Regions from separate parts of the Nonomuraea sp. NPDC003804 genome, predicted to be linked through region 3. Evidence: riboswitches for the same ligand, from Rfam matches in the RefSeq annotation. Region 3 holds a riboswitch; each other region holds the start of a gene.
What was found. A riboswitch is a leader RNA that binds a small molecule or an ion and turns the genes downstream of it on or off. The one in region 3 is predicted to bind thiamine pyrophosphate.
Positions count from the first base shown of each region.

Region 1: it holds a riboswitch for thiamine pyrophosphate, as region 3 does, so the genes downstream of both, ABZX22_RS18195 (FAD-dependent oxidoreductase) here and thiC (phosphomethylpyrimidine synthase ThiC) in region 3, are expected to answer to the same signal.
Region 2: it holds a riboswitch for thiamine pyrophosphate, as region 3 does, so the genes downstream of both, ABZX22_RS33500 (cytosine permease) here and thiC (phosphomethylpyrimidine synthase ThiC) in region 3, are expected to answer to the same signal.

Region 1 covers NZ_JBEXMT010000012.1:38,573-42,459, forward strand. The annotation lists gene ABZX22_RS18185 (thiazole synthase) at 1-48, opposite strand, end outside; gene thiS (sulfur carrier protein ThiS) at 41-241, opposite strand; gene ABZX22_RS18195 (FAD-dependent oxidoreductase) at 241-1,464, opposite strand; TPP riboswitch at 1,453-1,568, opposite strand; gene ABZX22_RS18200 (FAD-dependent oxidoreductase) at 1,631-2,794, shown strand; gene ABZX22_RS18205 (Rv2175c family DNA-binding protein) at 2,825-3,199, shown strand; gene thiE (thiamine phosphate synthase) at 3,177-3,809, shown strand; gene ABZX22_RS18215 (polyprenyl synthetase family protein) at 3,831-3,887, opposite strand, start outside.
Region 2 covers NZ_JBEXMT010000029.1:111,183-115,069, reverse strand. The annotation lists gene ABZX22_RS33510 (PAS domain S-box protein) at 1-270, opposite strand, end outside; gene ABZX22_RS33505 (methylated-DNA--[protein]-cysteine S-methyltransferase) at 333-875, shown strand; gene ABZX22_RS33500 (cytosine permease) at 872-2,227, opposite strand; TPP riboswitch at 2,218-2,332, opposite strand; gene ABZX22_RS33495 (rhodanese-like domain-containing protein) at 2,624-2,944, shown strand; gene ABZX22_RS33490 (DNA-formamidopyrimidine glycosylase family protein) at 2,951-3,829, opposite strand.
Region 3 covers NZ_JBEXMT010000005.1:13,203-17,089, forward strand. The annotation lists gene ABZX22_RS08010 (mannose-1-phosphate guanyltransferase) at 1-1,587, opposite strand, end outside; gene ABZX22_RS08015 (CDP-alcohol phosphatidyltransferase family protein) at 1,592-2,221, opposite strand; TPP riboswitch at 2,374-2,486, shown strand; gene thiC (phosphomethylpyrimidine synthase ThiC) at 2,479-3,887, shown strand, end outside.

The sequences.
Region 1 (3,887 bases), on a different contig from region 3:
GATGAGCCGGGAGCCGAACTTCTCCCCGGCGATGATCAGCTCATCCACCCTGCACCGCCGTGAGGATCTCGACCCTGTCGCGGTCGGCCAGCGAGGTGGTCTCCCACGTGCCCCTGGTGACCACCTCGTCGTTGACCGCCACGGCGACACCCGTCGTCTGCGCCGTCAGCCGCTGGACGGCCTGGGCCACCGTGGTGCCGTCGGGCACCTCGTGCGCGGCCCCGTTGATCGTCACGTGCATCAGTCACTTCCTTGTCCGGCTGTCTGGAACCGCTGCGGCGCGCACAGGGCGGCCAGCTCGCCCTCCTCGCCGTGGAGGATCGCGGTGGTGAGCGGGGCCAGCAGCACGCCGCCCCTGTGGTGTCCGGTGGCGACGGTGAGGCCGGGGCCGTACGGGCCGATCAGCGGCAGGTTGTCGGGGGTGCCCGGCCGCAGTCCCGCCACGACGTCGGCCACCTGCAGCTCGGTGATGCCGGGGACCAGTTCCCTGGCGTCGCGCAGCAACTCGTACAGGCCGCCCGCGGTCACCGTGGTGTCGAAGCCCAGCTCCTCCTGGGTGGCGCCGACGACGAGCTCGCCGTCGCCGCGCGGCACCAGGTACACGGGCGAGCCGTGGACCACGCCGCGCACGCAGGTGCCGAGCAGGGGGGACGGCGAGCGCAGCCGCATGATCTGGCCCTTGACCGGGCGTACCGGCAGGTCGGTCAGCCCGCCGCTCCACGCGCCGGCCGCCAGCACCACCCGCTCGCCCGTCAGCACATCGCCCGAGGCGTCCGAGGCGTCCGAGGCGTCCGCGCGCCCGCCGTCCGAGGCGTCGATCGGCCTGCCGTTCGGGGAGTCGGCCCGCCCGCCGTCCGTGGCGTCCGCCGGAACGTTCCCGGTGGCGGCCGAGGGCGGCTCCAGCCGTACGCCCACCACGGCCGAGCCGTCGCGGACCAGCGCGGCCACGCGCCGCCGCACCAGCGCCACCCCCGCCTTCTCCAGCGCGGCCAGCAGGGCCGCGGTGACGCGTCGGGGGTCGACCCAGGCGTCACCCTCGGCCAGCACGCCGCCCCTGACCGACGGCGCCAGCATCGGCTCCCTGCGGCGGCACTCGCGCCCCGTCAGCCGCCGCACCGGCAGCCCGAGCTTGTCCATGAACACGGCGAGCTCGTCCAGCGCCGCCAGGTCGTCGGTGTCGAAGGCGACGTCCAGCGTGCCCTGGGTGCGGTAGTCGAGCCGCAGCCCGCTGTCGGCCTCCAGCTCCGCGGCGAAGGCGGGCCAGCGCTCCAGCGCCGCCAGCCCCAGCCTGAGCAGCGACTCCTCGGTGTAGGAGACCTCGCTGACCGGGGCCAGCATGCCCGCGGCCGCGTGGGAGGCGCCACGCGCCGGGGCCGGGTCGATCACCGTGACACGCGTGCCCGCGCGCGCCAGACGCCAGGCGACGGACAGGCCCACCACGCCGCCGCCCACGATCAGATGCATCTCGCTCCCTTCGCCGGCATGACCCGGATCAGGTGTCTTGCGGTCGAAGGCCCGTCACAGCCTTCCTCTCAGCCCGGTACGGCCGGACTCCCGCGCGTCTTCCGCGAACAAGCCTACTCAAGGCCCGGACCCTGGTGACCGGCGCCGGATTGGTTATGGTCTGAGCGTGAATCATGTCGTGGTGGTGGGCGCCGGACTGGCAGGCATACGCAGCGTCGAGGCGCTGAGATCTCGTGGATTCAGCGGCAGGATCACGCTGGTCGGCGAGGAGCGGCACCGGCCCTACGATCGTCCGCCCCTGTCCAAGGCGGTGCTGCTCGGCACGGCCGACTCCAGCTTCGTCGACTCCGACCTCGAGGCCATGCGGGTGGAGCACCGGCCGGGGGTGTCGGCCAAGGGGCTGCGCGCGGGGGTCCTGGAGACGACCGAGGGCGAGATCGCCTACGACGGCCTGGTCATCGCCACCGGGGCGGAGCCGATCAGGCTGCCCGGCGAGGGTCGCCAGCACGTGTTGCGCACCCTCGACGACTCCCTGGAGCTGCGGGCCCGCCTGGTGGCCGACGCCAGGGTCACGGTCATCGGCGCGGGCTGGATCGGCGCGGAGGTGGCCACGGCCGCCCGTACGGCCGGCTGCCGGGTCACCGTCGTGGAGGCGGGCCCCGCCCCGCTCGCGCACGTGCTCGGGCCCGAGGTGGGCGGCGACACCGTCCCCTGGTACGAGGGCATGGACCTGCGGCTGGACACCATGGTCGCGGCCGTGGAGGAGGGCGGGGTGCGCCTGGTCGACGGCGACTTCGTCGAGGCCGACGTGGTGGTGTCGGGCATCGGCGTCCGCCCGGCCGTCGAGTGGCTGGCAGGCTCCGACATCGACCTGCACAACGGCGTCGTCACCGACGAGCATCTGCGCACCTCCCTGCCGAACGTCGTGGCCGTCGGCGACTGCGCGGCCTGGTGGTCGCGCCGCTTCCACACCAGGCTGCGCGTGGAGCACTGGGACACCGCGCTCAACGCCCCCGAGGTCGCCGTGGCCACGCTGCTGGGCGACGAGGCGGTCTATGATCCTGTGCCGTACTTCTGGTCGGAGCAGTTCGGCCACATGGTGCAGTACGCCGGCCACCATGCCGGCGCGCGCCTGTTGCGCCGCGGCGATCCCTCGGCGGCCAAGTGGTCGGTCTGCTGGTTGACAGACACCGACAGGCTGGCCGGGGTGCTGACCGTCAACAGGCCACGCGACCTCGTCCAGGGCCGTAGGATCATCGAGTCAGGACAGCGACTCGACCCCCTACGCCTGGAAGATCCCGAGGTCGGGATACGTGACTGTGTAGTTTGAAGCCGGATGCGATGTGGTAGTGGTGGATTCGTGACGCTTTCTGTTGCGCAGATAGACCGGGAAACCGACCAGCTCGTCGCCGAGTGGCTGACGCTTCCCGAAGTGGCCGACCGCCTCGCCCTCTCGATCGGGCGGGCCAAGCAGCTCCTGAAGGACCACAAGCTCCTCGGCGTACGGCGGGGCGCGGGCGGCCCCCAGGTCCCCGCGGTGTTCCTCGAGGGCAGGGACGTCGTGAAGGGCCTGCCGGGCACGCTCACGCTCCTGCTCGACGCCGGCTACGACGACGCCGAGGCGTTGCGCTGGCTGTTCACCCCGGACGAGTCGCTGCCCGGCTCGCCCATCGACGCGATCAAGGCGGGTCGCCATACCGAGGTCAAGCGGCGTGCCCAAGCGCTCGGTTTCTGAAGCCCGTCTCTACCTCTGCACCGACGGCCGGAGGAAGCGCGGCGACCTGGCCGACTTCCTCGACGCGGTGCTGTCCAACGGCGTCGACATCGTCCAGCTCAGGGAGAAGGGCCTGGAGGCGCGCGAGGAGCTCGCGCTGCTGGAGGTCTTCCGCGAGGCGTGCGACCGTCACGGCGCGCTCCTGGCGGTCAACGACCGGGCCGACATCGCCTTCGCCGCCCGCCCCGACATCCTTCACCTGGGCCAGGACGACCTGCCCGTGAGCGTCGCGCGAGAGATACTCGGCGACGACATCCTCATCGGCAGGTCCACCCATTCGACGGCGGAGGCCTCGGCCGCCGCCGTCGAGGAGGGCGTCGACTACTACTGCTGCGGGCCGACCTGGCCCACCCCGACCAAGCCAGGCCGGCCGGCGCCTGGACCCGCCCTGCTCAGGCACGCGGCGGGGCTCGGCGACCGTCCGTGGTTCGGCATCGGCGGCATCGACCTCGGCAACCTCGACGAGGTCAGGTCGTACGGCGTCAGCCGCGTCGTGGTCGTCAGGGCGATCACCGAGGCGGACGACCCCGGAGCGGCGGCGGCCGAGTTCGCCAAGCGGCTGGGCCGGTAGGTCCGCGACCGCCGCGGCCCGTCAGGTCTTGCGCGAGGTGGCGGCCACCGCCAGTTCGGCCAGGGCGGCACGGGCCTC
Region 2 (3,887 bases), on a different contig from region 3:
CACGTCGAGCAGCGTGCCGTCCTTGCGGAAGCGCCTGGTGCGCAACGAGACCTGGCCACCCGTGCGAACCCGCTCCAGCACCGCGTTGTGCTCGGCGGTCAGCTCGCCGGGAACGATCGGCGCGCGCCGCCCGACCAGCTCCTCGAAACTCCACCCGAACAACCGCTCCGCCGCAGGGTTCCAGGCCAGCACGGCCTGGTCTCTGTCGAGCACGACGACCGCGTTGGGGGCGCTGGAGAGTACGGCCGCGGTGATCTCCTCGTCACCCACCTTTCCATAGTGCCGGTGGCGGCCTCGCTCCGTGGCCTGATCCGTCCGATACGCTGCGGGCTATGTCGGCTGGCGACCTCGATGCCCTGTTGAGGGTCACCTCACCCACCTACCGGCCCGAGCGACCGCCAGAGGTCGCCATCGGCACCTACGACGGCGCCGTGGGCAGGCTGGTGCTCGCGGTGACCGGCAAGGGCGTGGTCGCCTGCAGCTTCGACGACGAGCACGCCGTCTTCGAGCGGATCTCGCGGGCCGTCGGCGGGCTCGTCGGGCCCGACCCGCGCCGCCTCGACCCGGTGCGGCGCGAGCTCGACGCCTACTTCTCCAGACGCCTGCGCGCCTTCACCGTCTCCGTCGACCTGCAGCTGGCCACGCCGTTCGCACGCACGCTGCTGCAGATGACCATGGCGGTGCCGTACGGCACCGCCACGACCACCGGCGACCTGGCGGCCCGCATCGGACGGCCGCAGGCGCTGCGCGCGGTGAGCAACGCGCTCAACGGCAACCCGGTGTGCGTGATCGTGCCCTGCCACCGGGTCGCCGATCGCGAGAGCTACCCCGGCGGGCCCACCGCGCTCGAACGCCTGCTGCGCGTCGAAGGCTAGCGGCGCCGCCGTACCGCGCCGCCGAGCAGGCCGACCAGCAGCGTGACCAGGCCGGCGACCAGGAAGGCGCCCAGCGCCGCGCTCATCCACGGCTGGCGGGTGAAGCCGAGCGCCGCGCGGGCGCCGTCCCAGATCGCGGCCCACCACGGGATCGTGGACGGGGCGGCCAGCAGCCACCACGCGCAGAACCCGAGCGCCCACGGGACCGTCATGATCCAGCGGGAGGGGGCGCGCTCGCCGGTGTTCCAGGTCCTGCCGCTGCCGAGCAGGAAGTAGTCGACGACGAGCACGCCCAGCATCGGCACGAAGACGGCGCCGATGATGCTGAGGAAGGCGCTGTAGGAGTTGACGTCGACGAGGAGCGCCACGCCGATCGTCACGACGCCGAGAGCCACCGAGAAGACGCGCCGGTCGACGCGCGGCATGAGGTTCTGCAGCGACATGGCCGTGGAGTAGACGTTCGCGAACGACTGGTCGGTCTCGCGCAGCACCAGGATGCCGAAGAACAGCGCGCCCAGCGGCGCGGCGACGAACGGGCCGAAGACCGCCGTCGGGTCGTTCAGCACGGCGTCATGGCCGGCGATCGCGACCGCGTAGACGCCGATGGCCAGGCACGCCACCTGGGCGATCGTGTAACCGCCCACCACGCCGGTGAAGGCGGCCGAGCTGCTGCGCGAGTGCCGGGCGAAGTCGGCGGCCAGCGGTACCCACGAGACCGACAGCGCGATCACGAAGTCGACGGCGGGGGCGAAGGCGTCCCACGAGCCGCCGGTCGGCGCGGGAGCCCGCTGCAGGAGCGCGACCGCGAACCAGACGGTCGAGACGATCACGCCGATCGTGACGATCCGCCTGATGAGCCTGATCGCACCGAGCGGGTAGATCGTCAGCCCGGTGGTGATCACGCCCGCCACGATCACCCAGACCGCGTACGGCACGGCGTCGCCGACGATCGCCTGGGCGCCCATGGCGATGACCCACAGCTCGAAGGCACCCCACCCGAGCATCTGGATGATGTTGAGCACCGTGGGGACGTAGGACAGCCTCGCCCCGAACAGGCCCCTGAGCAGCACCATCGCCGGCTGTCCCGTCTGGGCGCCGGGGATGGCCGCGAGGCCCACCATGGCGGTGCCGATGAGACTCCCGACGACGGTGGCGGTGACCGCGGCGGTCATCGTCAGCGGGTTGTCGTCGAGGAGAGGGTTGATGAGGAAGAGGGCGAAGGAGAAACCCAGGAGGCTGACCCCGAGGTTGGCCCAGAAGGCGCCCTGGTCGAGGACGCCGAGGGTTCTGGGCGGGGCCTGGTCGAGGGTCAGCGGTACTTCGGCATGCTTCGGATCGACGACATGCGTCATCGCACGCTCCCTACGCCGGCATTACCCGGACAGGTTCATGCGGTCGGCGACGCCTGGGGGTCGCCCTCTCAGCCCGGCCATGCCCGAGCTCCCGCGGTTACTGGTTTGAGGCGAATTATTACATCTCGTTCCTTTTTGGCAACCACCCCCTCCCCGCCTCCCCGCCCCTCCCGCCCGCCCCTCCCGCAAGCCACGCCACCGAACCGGCCCTCCCGAAGAAGCCCCGACCACCCGCCCACACCACCGCACCGGCCTCCCGGCCACCCAGGAAGACCCCGCCCGCGCCCCCTACAACCGCGACCGGACGCCGGCACCGGCCTCCCCGAGAAACCCCGGCCCGCGCTTTCTTCGCAGTTCCGGGAGGTTGTGGTGGGGCGGGTCCGCGAGAATGGGGACATGACCGTTCCCGAAATCGACGTCACCGACGTGCCCGCCGGAGCCTTCCTGCTCGACGTCCGCGAGCCCGAGGAGTGGACGGCGGGCCACGCCCCCGACGCCACCCACATTCCGCTCGGCGAGCTGCAGGCCCGCGTCGACGAGCTCCCCTCCGGCCCCGTCTACGTGGTGTGCAGGGTCGGCGGTCGGTCCGCGCACGCCGCCGCGTGGCTCAACCACATCGGCCGCGACGCGGTCAACGTCGGCGGCGGCATGCAGTCGTGGGAGCTGGCGGGCAAGCCTCTGGTCAGTGAGAGCGGCCGGCCGCCGTTCGTCGCCTGACGCCGTCTACTTGAGCAGCTTCGACATCCGCCGGTCGGCAAGGATCTTGCCCTCGGTCTGACAGGTCGGGCAGTACTGCAGCGAGGAGTCGGCGAACGACACCTCGCGGATGGTGTCGCCGCACACCTCGCACGGCTGCCCCGTCCTGTTGTGGACGCGCAGCCCCGACTTCTTCTCCGCCTTCAGGTCCTTGGCCGCCAGGCCGTGGGCGCGCTCCACCGCATCCCGCAGCGTGGTGACGATCGCCTCGTGCAGGTCGGCGATCTGCGCGTCGGTCAGCGTGGCCGCCATCTTGAAGGGTGACATCCGGGCCGCGTGCAGCACCTCGTCGGAGTAGGCGTTGCCGATGCCCGCGATGATCTTCTGGTCTCTCAGCAGACCCTTGATCTGGGTACGGTTGCCGCCCACGATCTCCTTCAGCGCCTGGACGGTGAACTCGGGCACCAGCGGGTCGGGCCCGAGCGAGGCGATGCCGGGCACCTCCATCGGGTCCTTGACGACGTAGACGGCCAGACGTTTCTGGGTGCCTGCCTCGGTCAGCTCGAAGCCGGGCGCCAGGCCGTCGTCGTCGGGCGCCAGCCGTACCCGGACCGCGAGCGGGCCCTTGCCCGGACGCACGGGTTTGGCGCCCGACAGGTCGGCGCGCCAGCGCAGCCACCCCGCCCTCGACAGGTGGGTGACCAGGTGGAGGCCGTCGCAGTCGAGGTCGAGGAACTTGCCGTGCCTCGCCACGCCGGTCACCGTCAGCCCGCCGAGCGCGGTGACGGGCGGGTCGAAGGTCTTGAGCGCCTGGAAGGCGACCACGTCGACGGCCAGGATCGTACGGCCGACCGCCTGCTCGCGCAGGAAGCCGGCCAGCGACTCCACTTCGGGAAGTTCCGGCATGCCTCCAGACTAGAGCGCACCCCCGGCGAGCGCCCTCGGACGAGCCGGGGCCGCGTCA
Region 3 (3,887 bases):
CCTGGCGGGGAAGCTCAGCTCGGCGATCTCGCCGGGGAAGGCCCGGCGGAACTCCTGGCGCGAGAAGACGCGCTCCAGCTTGCGCTGGGCGGCGGGGGTGAGGTCGGCGCCGTGGGAGTCCATGAAGACGATGTCGACGCTCTGCGGGTCGCCCGAGGTGGTGCGCAGCGCGATCCCGCCGCCGGCGGGCCTGCGGGAGGTGTGGAAGCGGGCCACGGGCAGCGGCATGGCCTCCAGGTCGAGCACGTCGATGGCGCTCGCGGTCAGCGCGCTGATCACCGCGCGCTTGAGCGCCCTGGCCGCGCGGGAGGAGTCGCGCGAGGTGATGACCTGGTCGCCCTTCTTCAGGGTGGTGGCGTAGGCACTGGCCAGCCGTACGCAGAGCTCGGGGGTGATCTCGACGTTGACCAGGCCGCTGACGCCGCGCGGGCCGAACAGGCTGCGCTGGCCGCGTGACTCCCAGATGACGCTGGTGTTGACGACCGCGCCGGCCTCGACGGTCTTGAAGGGGTAGACCTTGACGCCGCTGGAGACGTAGGCCTCGGCCTCGATGACGCACTCGTCGCCGACGACGGCGTTCTCGGCGATGCGGGCGCCGGTCATCAGGTCGGTGTTCTTGCCGATGACGCAGCCGCGCAGGTGCGCGCCGGGGCCGATGTAGACGTTGTCGTGGACGACCGCGCGGTGCAGGAAGGCCCCTTCGCGCACGACGGCGTTGCTGCCGAGCACGGTGTACTCGCGCAACTCGGCCCCGGCCTCGATCTTGACGTAGTCGCCGATGAGCAGCGGGCCCTTCAGCACGGCCTCGGGGTCCACCTCGGCGCCCTCGCCCACCCAGACGCCCGGCGACATCTCGAAGCCGCCGATGTCGAGCTTGACCCGTCCGGACAGCGCGTCGGCCTGGGCCTTGAGGTAGCTGTCGTTGGTGCCGACGTCCTCCCAGTAGCAGTCGGAGACGTAGCCGTAGATCGGGGCGCCGCGTTCGAGCAGGCGCGGGAAGACGTCGGAGGACCAGTCGACGGCTTCCCCCGCGGGGACCTCGTCGAGGATTTCTGGCTCCATGACGTAGATGCCGGTGTTGACCGTGTCGGAGAAAACCTGGCCCCAGGTGGGCTTCTCGAGAAAGCGCTGCACCCTGCCCTGGTCGTCGACGATGATGATCCCGAACTCGAGCGGGTTGGGGACGCGCGTCAGACCGATGGTGACAAGAGCCGAATTCTCCCGGTGAAACCGGATCATGTCCGATAAATCGATATCGGTCAGGGCATCGCCGGAAATGACCATGAAACGATCGTCGCGGAGTTTGTCGGCGGCGTTCTTGACGCTGCCGGCCGTACCGAGTGGCAGGTCTTCGGTGGCGTAGTGCAGGCGCATGCCCAGTTCGTCGCCGTCGCCGAAGTAGCTGCGCACGAGCGCCGCCAGGAACTGGACCGTGACGACGGTCTCGGTCAGTCCGTGTTTGCGGAGCAGCCGGAGGACGTGTTCCATGATCGGGCGGTTGACCACAGGAAGCAGGGGTTTGGGCTGGTTCGCGGTCAGCGGTCGCAACCGCGTGCCCTCCCCACCTGCCATGACGACCGCCTTCACCCGATCACTCCTTCTTCGCAGTTTGCCGGGGATCGCGCAGCTCATCCCTGGCAGCGGTGATGAGCCGGCGCACCTGTACCACATACAACACGCCCGCCCACCAGTACAGACCCGTTCCCCAGATGGCGAACGCCCATCCGATGATCCTCGCAGTATCGGCATACCAGGAGCCGGTATGGGAAGCCAGGAAGAGCAGCGGAAAGGCGTACATGAGGTTGGCCATGGCGGCTTTGCCAAGGAAATGCACGGGCAGTGCCTTGTAGCCGTATTTGCGGAGCACGGGAAAGAAACATCCGACGAAGATTTCCCGGGCGAGAATGATCGCCACGAGCCACCAGGGGATCACGTCCCTGAGGACCAGGCCGAGGATCGTGGCGAAGACGTAGAGCTTGTCGGCCGCGGGGTCGATGATGCGGCCCAGCCTGCTGGTCTGGTTCCACGCGCGGGCGATCTTGCCGTCCAGCCAGTCGGTGAATCCCGCGACCATGAGCAGCCCGATCGCCCAGCCGTCGGCCTGGGGCCCGAGAACCAGCCACAGGAACACGGGCACACCCAGCAGGCGCAGGAAGCTCAGCAGGTTAGGAACCGTCCAGATCCGGTCCTCCGCTGACGAAGGGGCGGAAGTTTCGCTCACGCTTGCGACCCTACTGCGTCGCCGACCTGCGTACGCTGCGCCGTCCGCCTCGTCCGGTTCCGGCCGCGGACCGGACCCTTCACCCCCGGGGGTTTCGGACACCTGGACGGATCGGGGGTTGCGCGCGCCCCCGGTGATCGGGTTACGGTGGCGCCGACCAACGCGGGAGCCCGGTGTGACCGGGCTGAGAGGACGGCTGACCAGCCGCCGACCGCCAGAACCTGCTCCGGGTAATGCCGGCGAAGGGAGTTTGCGCGATGAGTGGCGCGCGTTTTTCCAAGATCTACCAGGGCGATCTCCGGGTCCCGATGCGCCGGATCAGCCTGTCCGACGGCACGAGCTTCACCGTCTACGACACCTCCGGCCCCTACACCGACCCGGAGGTCGAGACCGACGTCACCCGCGGCCTGGCCCCGCTGCGCGAGCGGTGGGTCCTCGACCGGGGCGACGTGGCCCGGTACGGCGGCCGCCAGGTCCAGCCCCTCGACGACGGCTACCGCGACCAGAACGCGTGGAAGCGCGCAGGGACGAGCGCGTTCGCCGGGCGGCGCCGCGACCCCCTCAGGGCGGCGGGCGCGCCCGTCACCCAGCTCGCCTACGCCCGCCGCGGCGTGGTGACCAAGGAGATGGAGTTCGTCGCGGCCAGGGAGGGCGTCGACCCGGAGTTCGTCCGCGCGGAGGTGGCGGCGGGCAGGGCCGTCATCCCGGCCAACGTCAACCACCCCGAGAGCGAGCCGATGATCATCGGGCGCAACTTCCTGGTCAAGATCAACGCCAACATCGGCAACTCCGCCGTCACCTCCTCCGTCGAGGAGGAGGTGGAGAAGATGACCTGGGCCATCCGCTGGGGCGCCGACACCGTCATGGACCTGTCGACCGGCCGCGACATCCACACCACCCGCGAGTGGATCATCCGCAACTCCCCCGTGCCCATCGGCACCGTCCCCCTCTACCAGGCGCTGGAGAAGGTCGACGGGGTCGCCGCCCGCCTGTCGTGGGAGATCTACCGCGACACCCTCGTCGAGCAGTGCGAGCAGGGCGTCGACTACGTCACCGTGCACGCCGGCGTACGGCTGGCGTACGTGCCGCTCACCGTCGGCCGCACGACCGGCATCGTCTCGCGCGGCGGCTCGATCATGGCGGCCTGGTGCCTGGCGCACCACCGCGAGAACTTCCTGTACGAGAACTTCGCGGAGATGTGCGAGATCCTCGCCTCCTACGACGTCGCCTTCTCCCTCGGCGACGGGCTGCGTCCCGGCTCGATCGCCGACGCCAACGACGAGGCGCAGTTCGCCGAGCTGCGCACGCTGGGCGAGCTCACCCGGATCGCCCACGCCCACGACGTCCAGGTGATGGTCGAGGGGCCCGGCCACGTGCCCATGCACAAGATCAAGGAGAACGTGGACCTGCAGCGCGAGCTGTGCGACGACGCCCCGTTCTACACCCTCGGCCCGCTGGTCACCGACATCGCGCCCGGCTACGACCACATCACCTCGGGCATCGGCGCGGCCATGATCGGCTGGTACGGCACCGCGATGCTGTGCTACGTCACGCCGAAGGAGCACCTCGGCCTGCCGGACAAGGACGATGTCAAGACCGGCGTGATCACCTACAAGATCGCCGCACACGCCGCCGATCTGGCCAAGGGCCATCCGGCGGCGCAGGC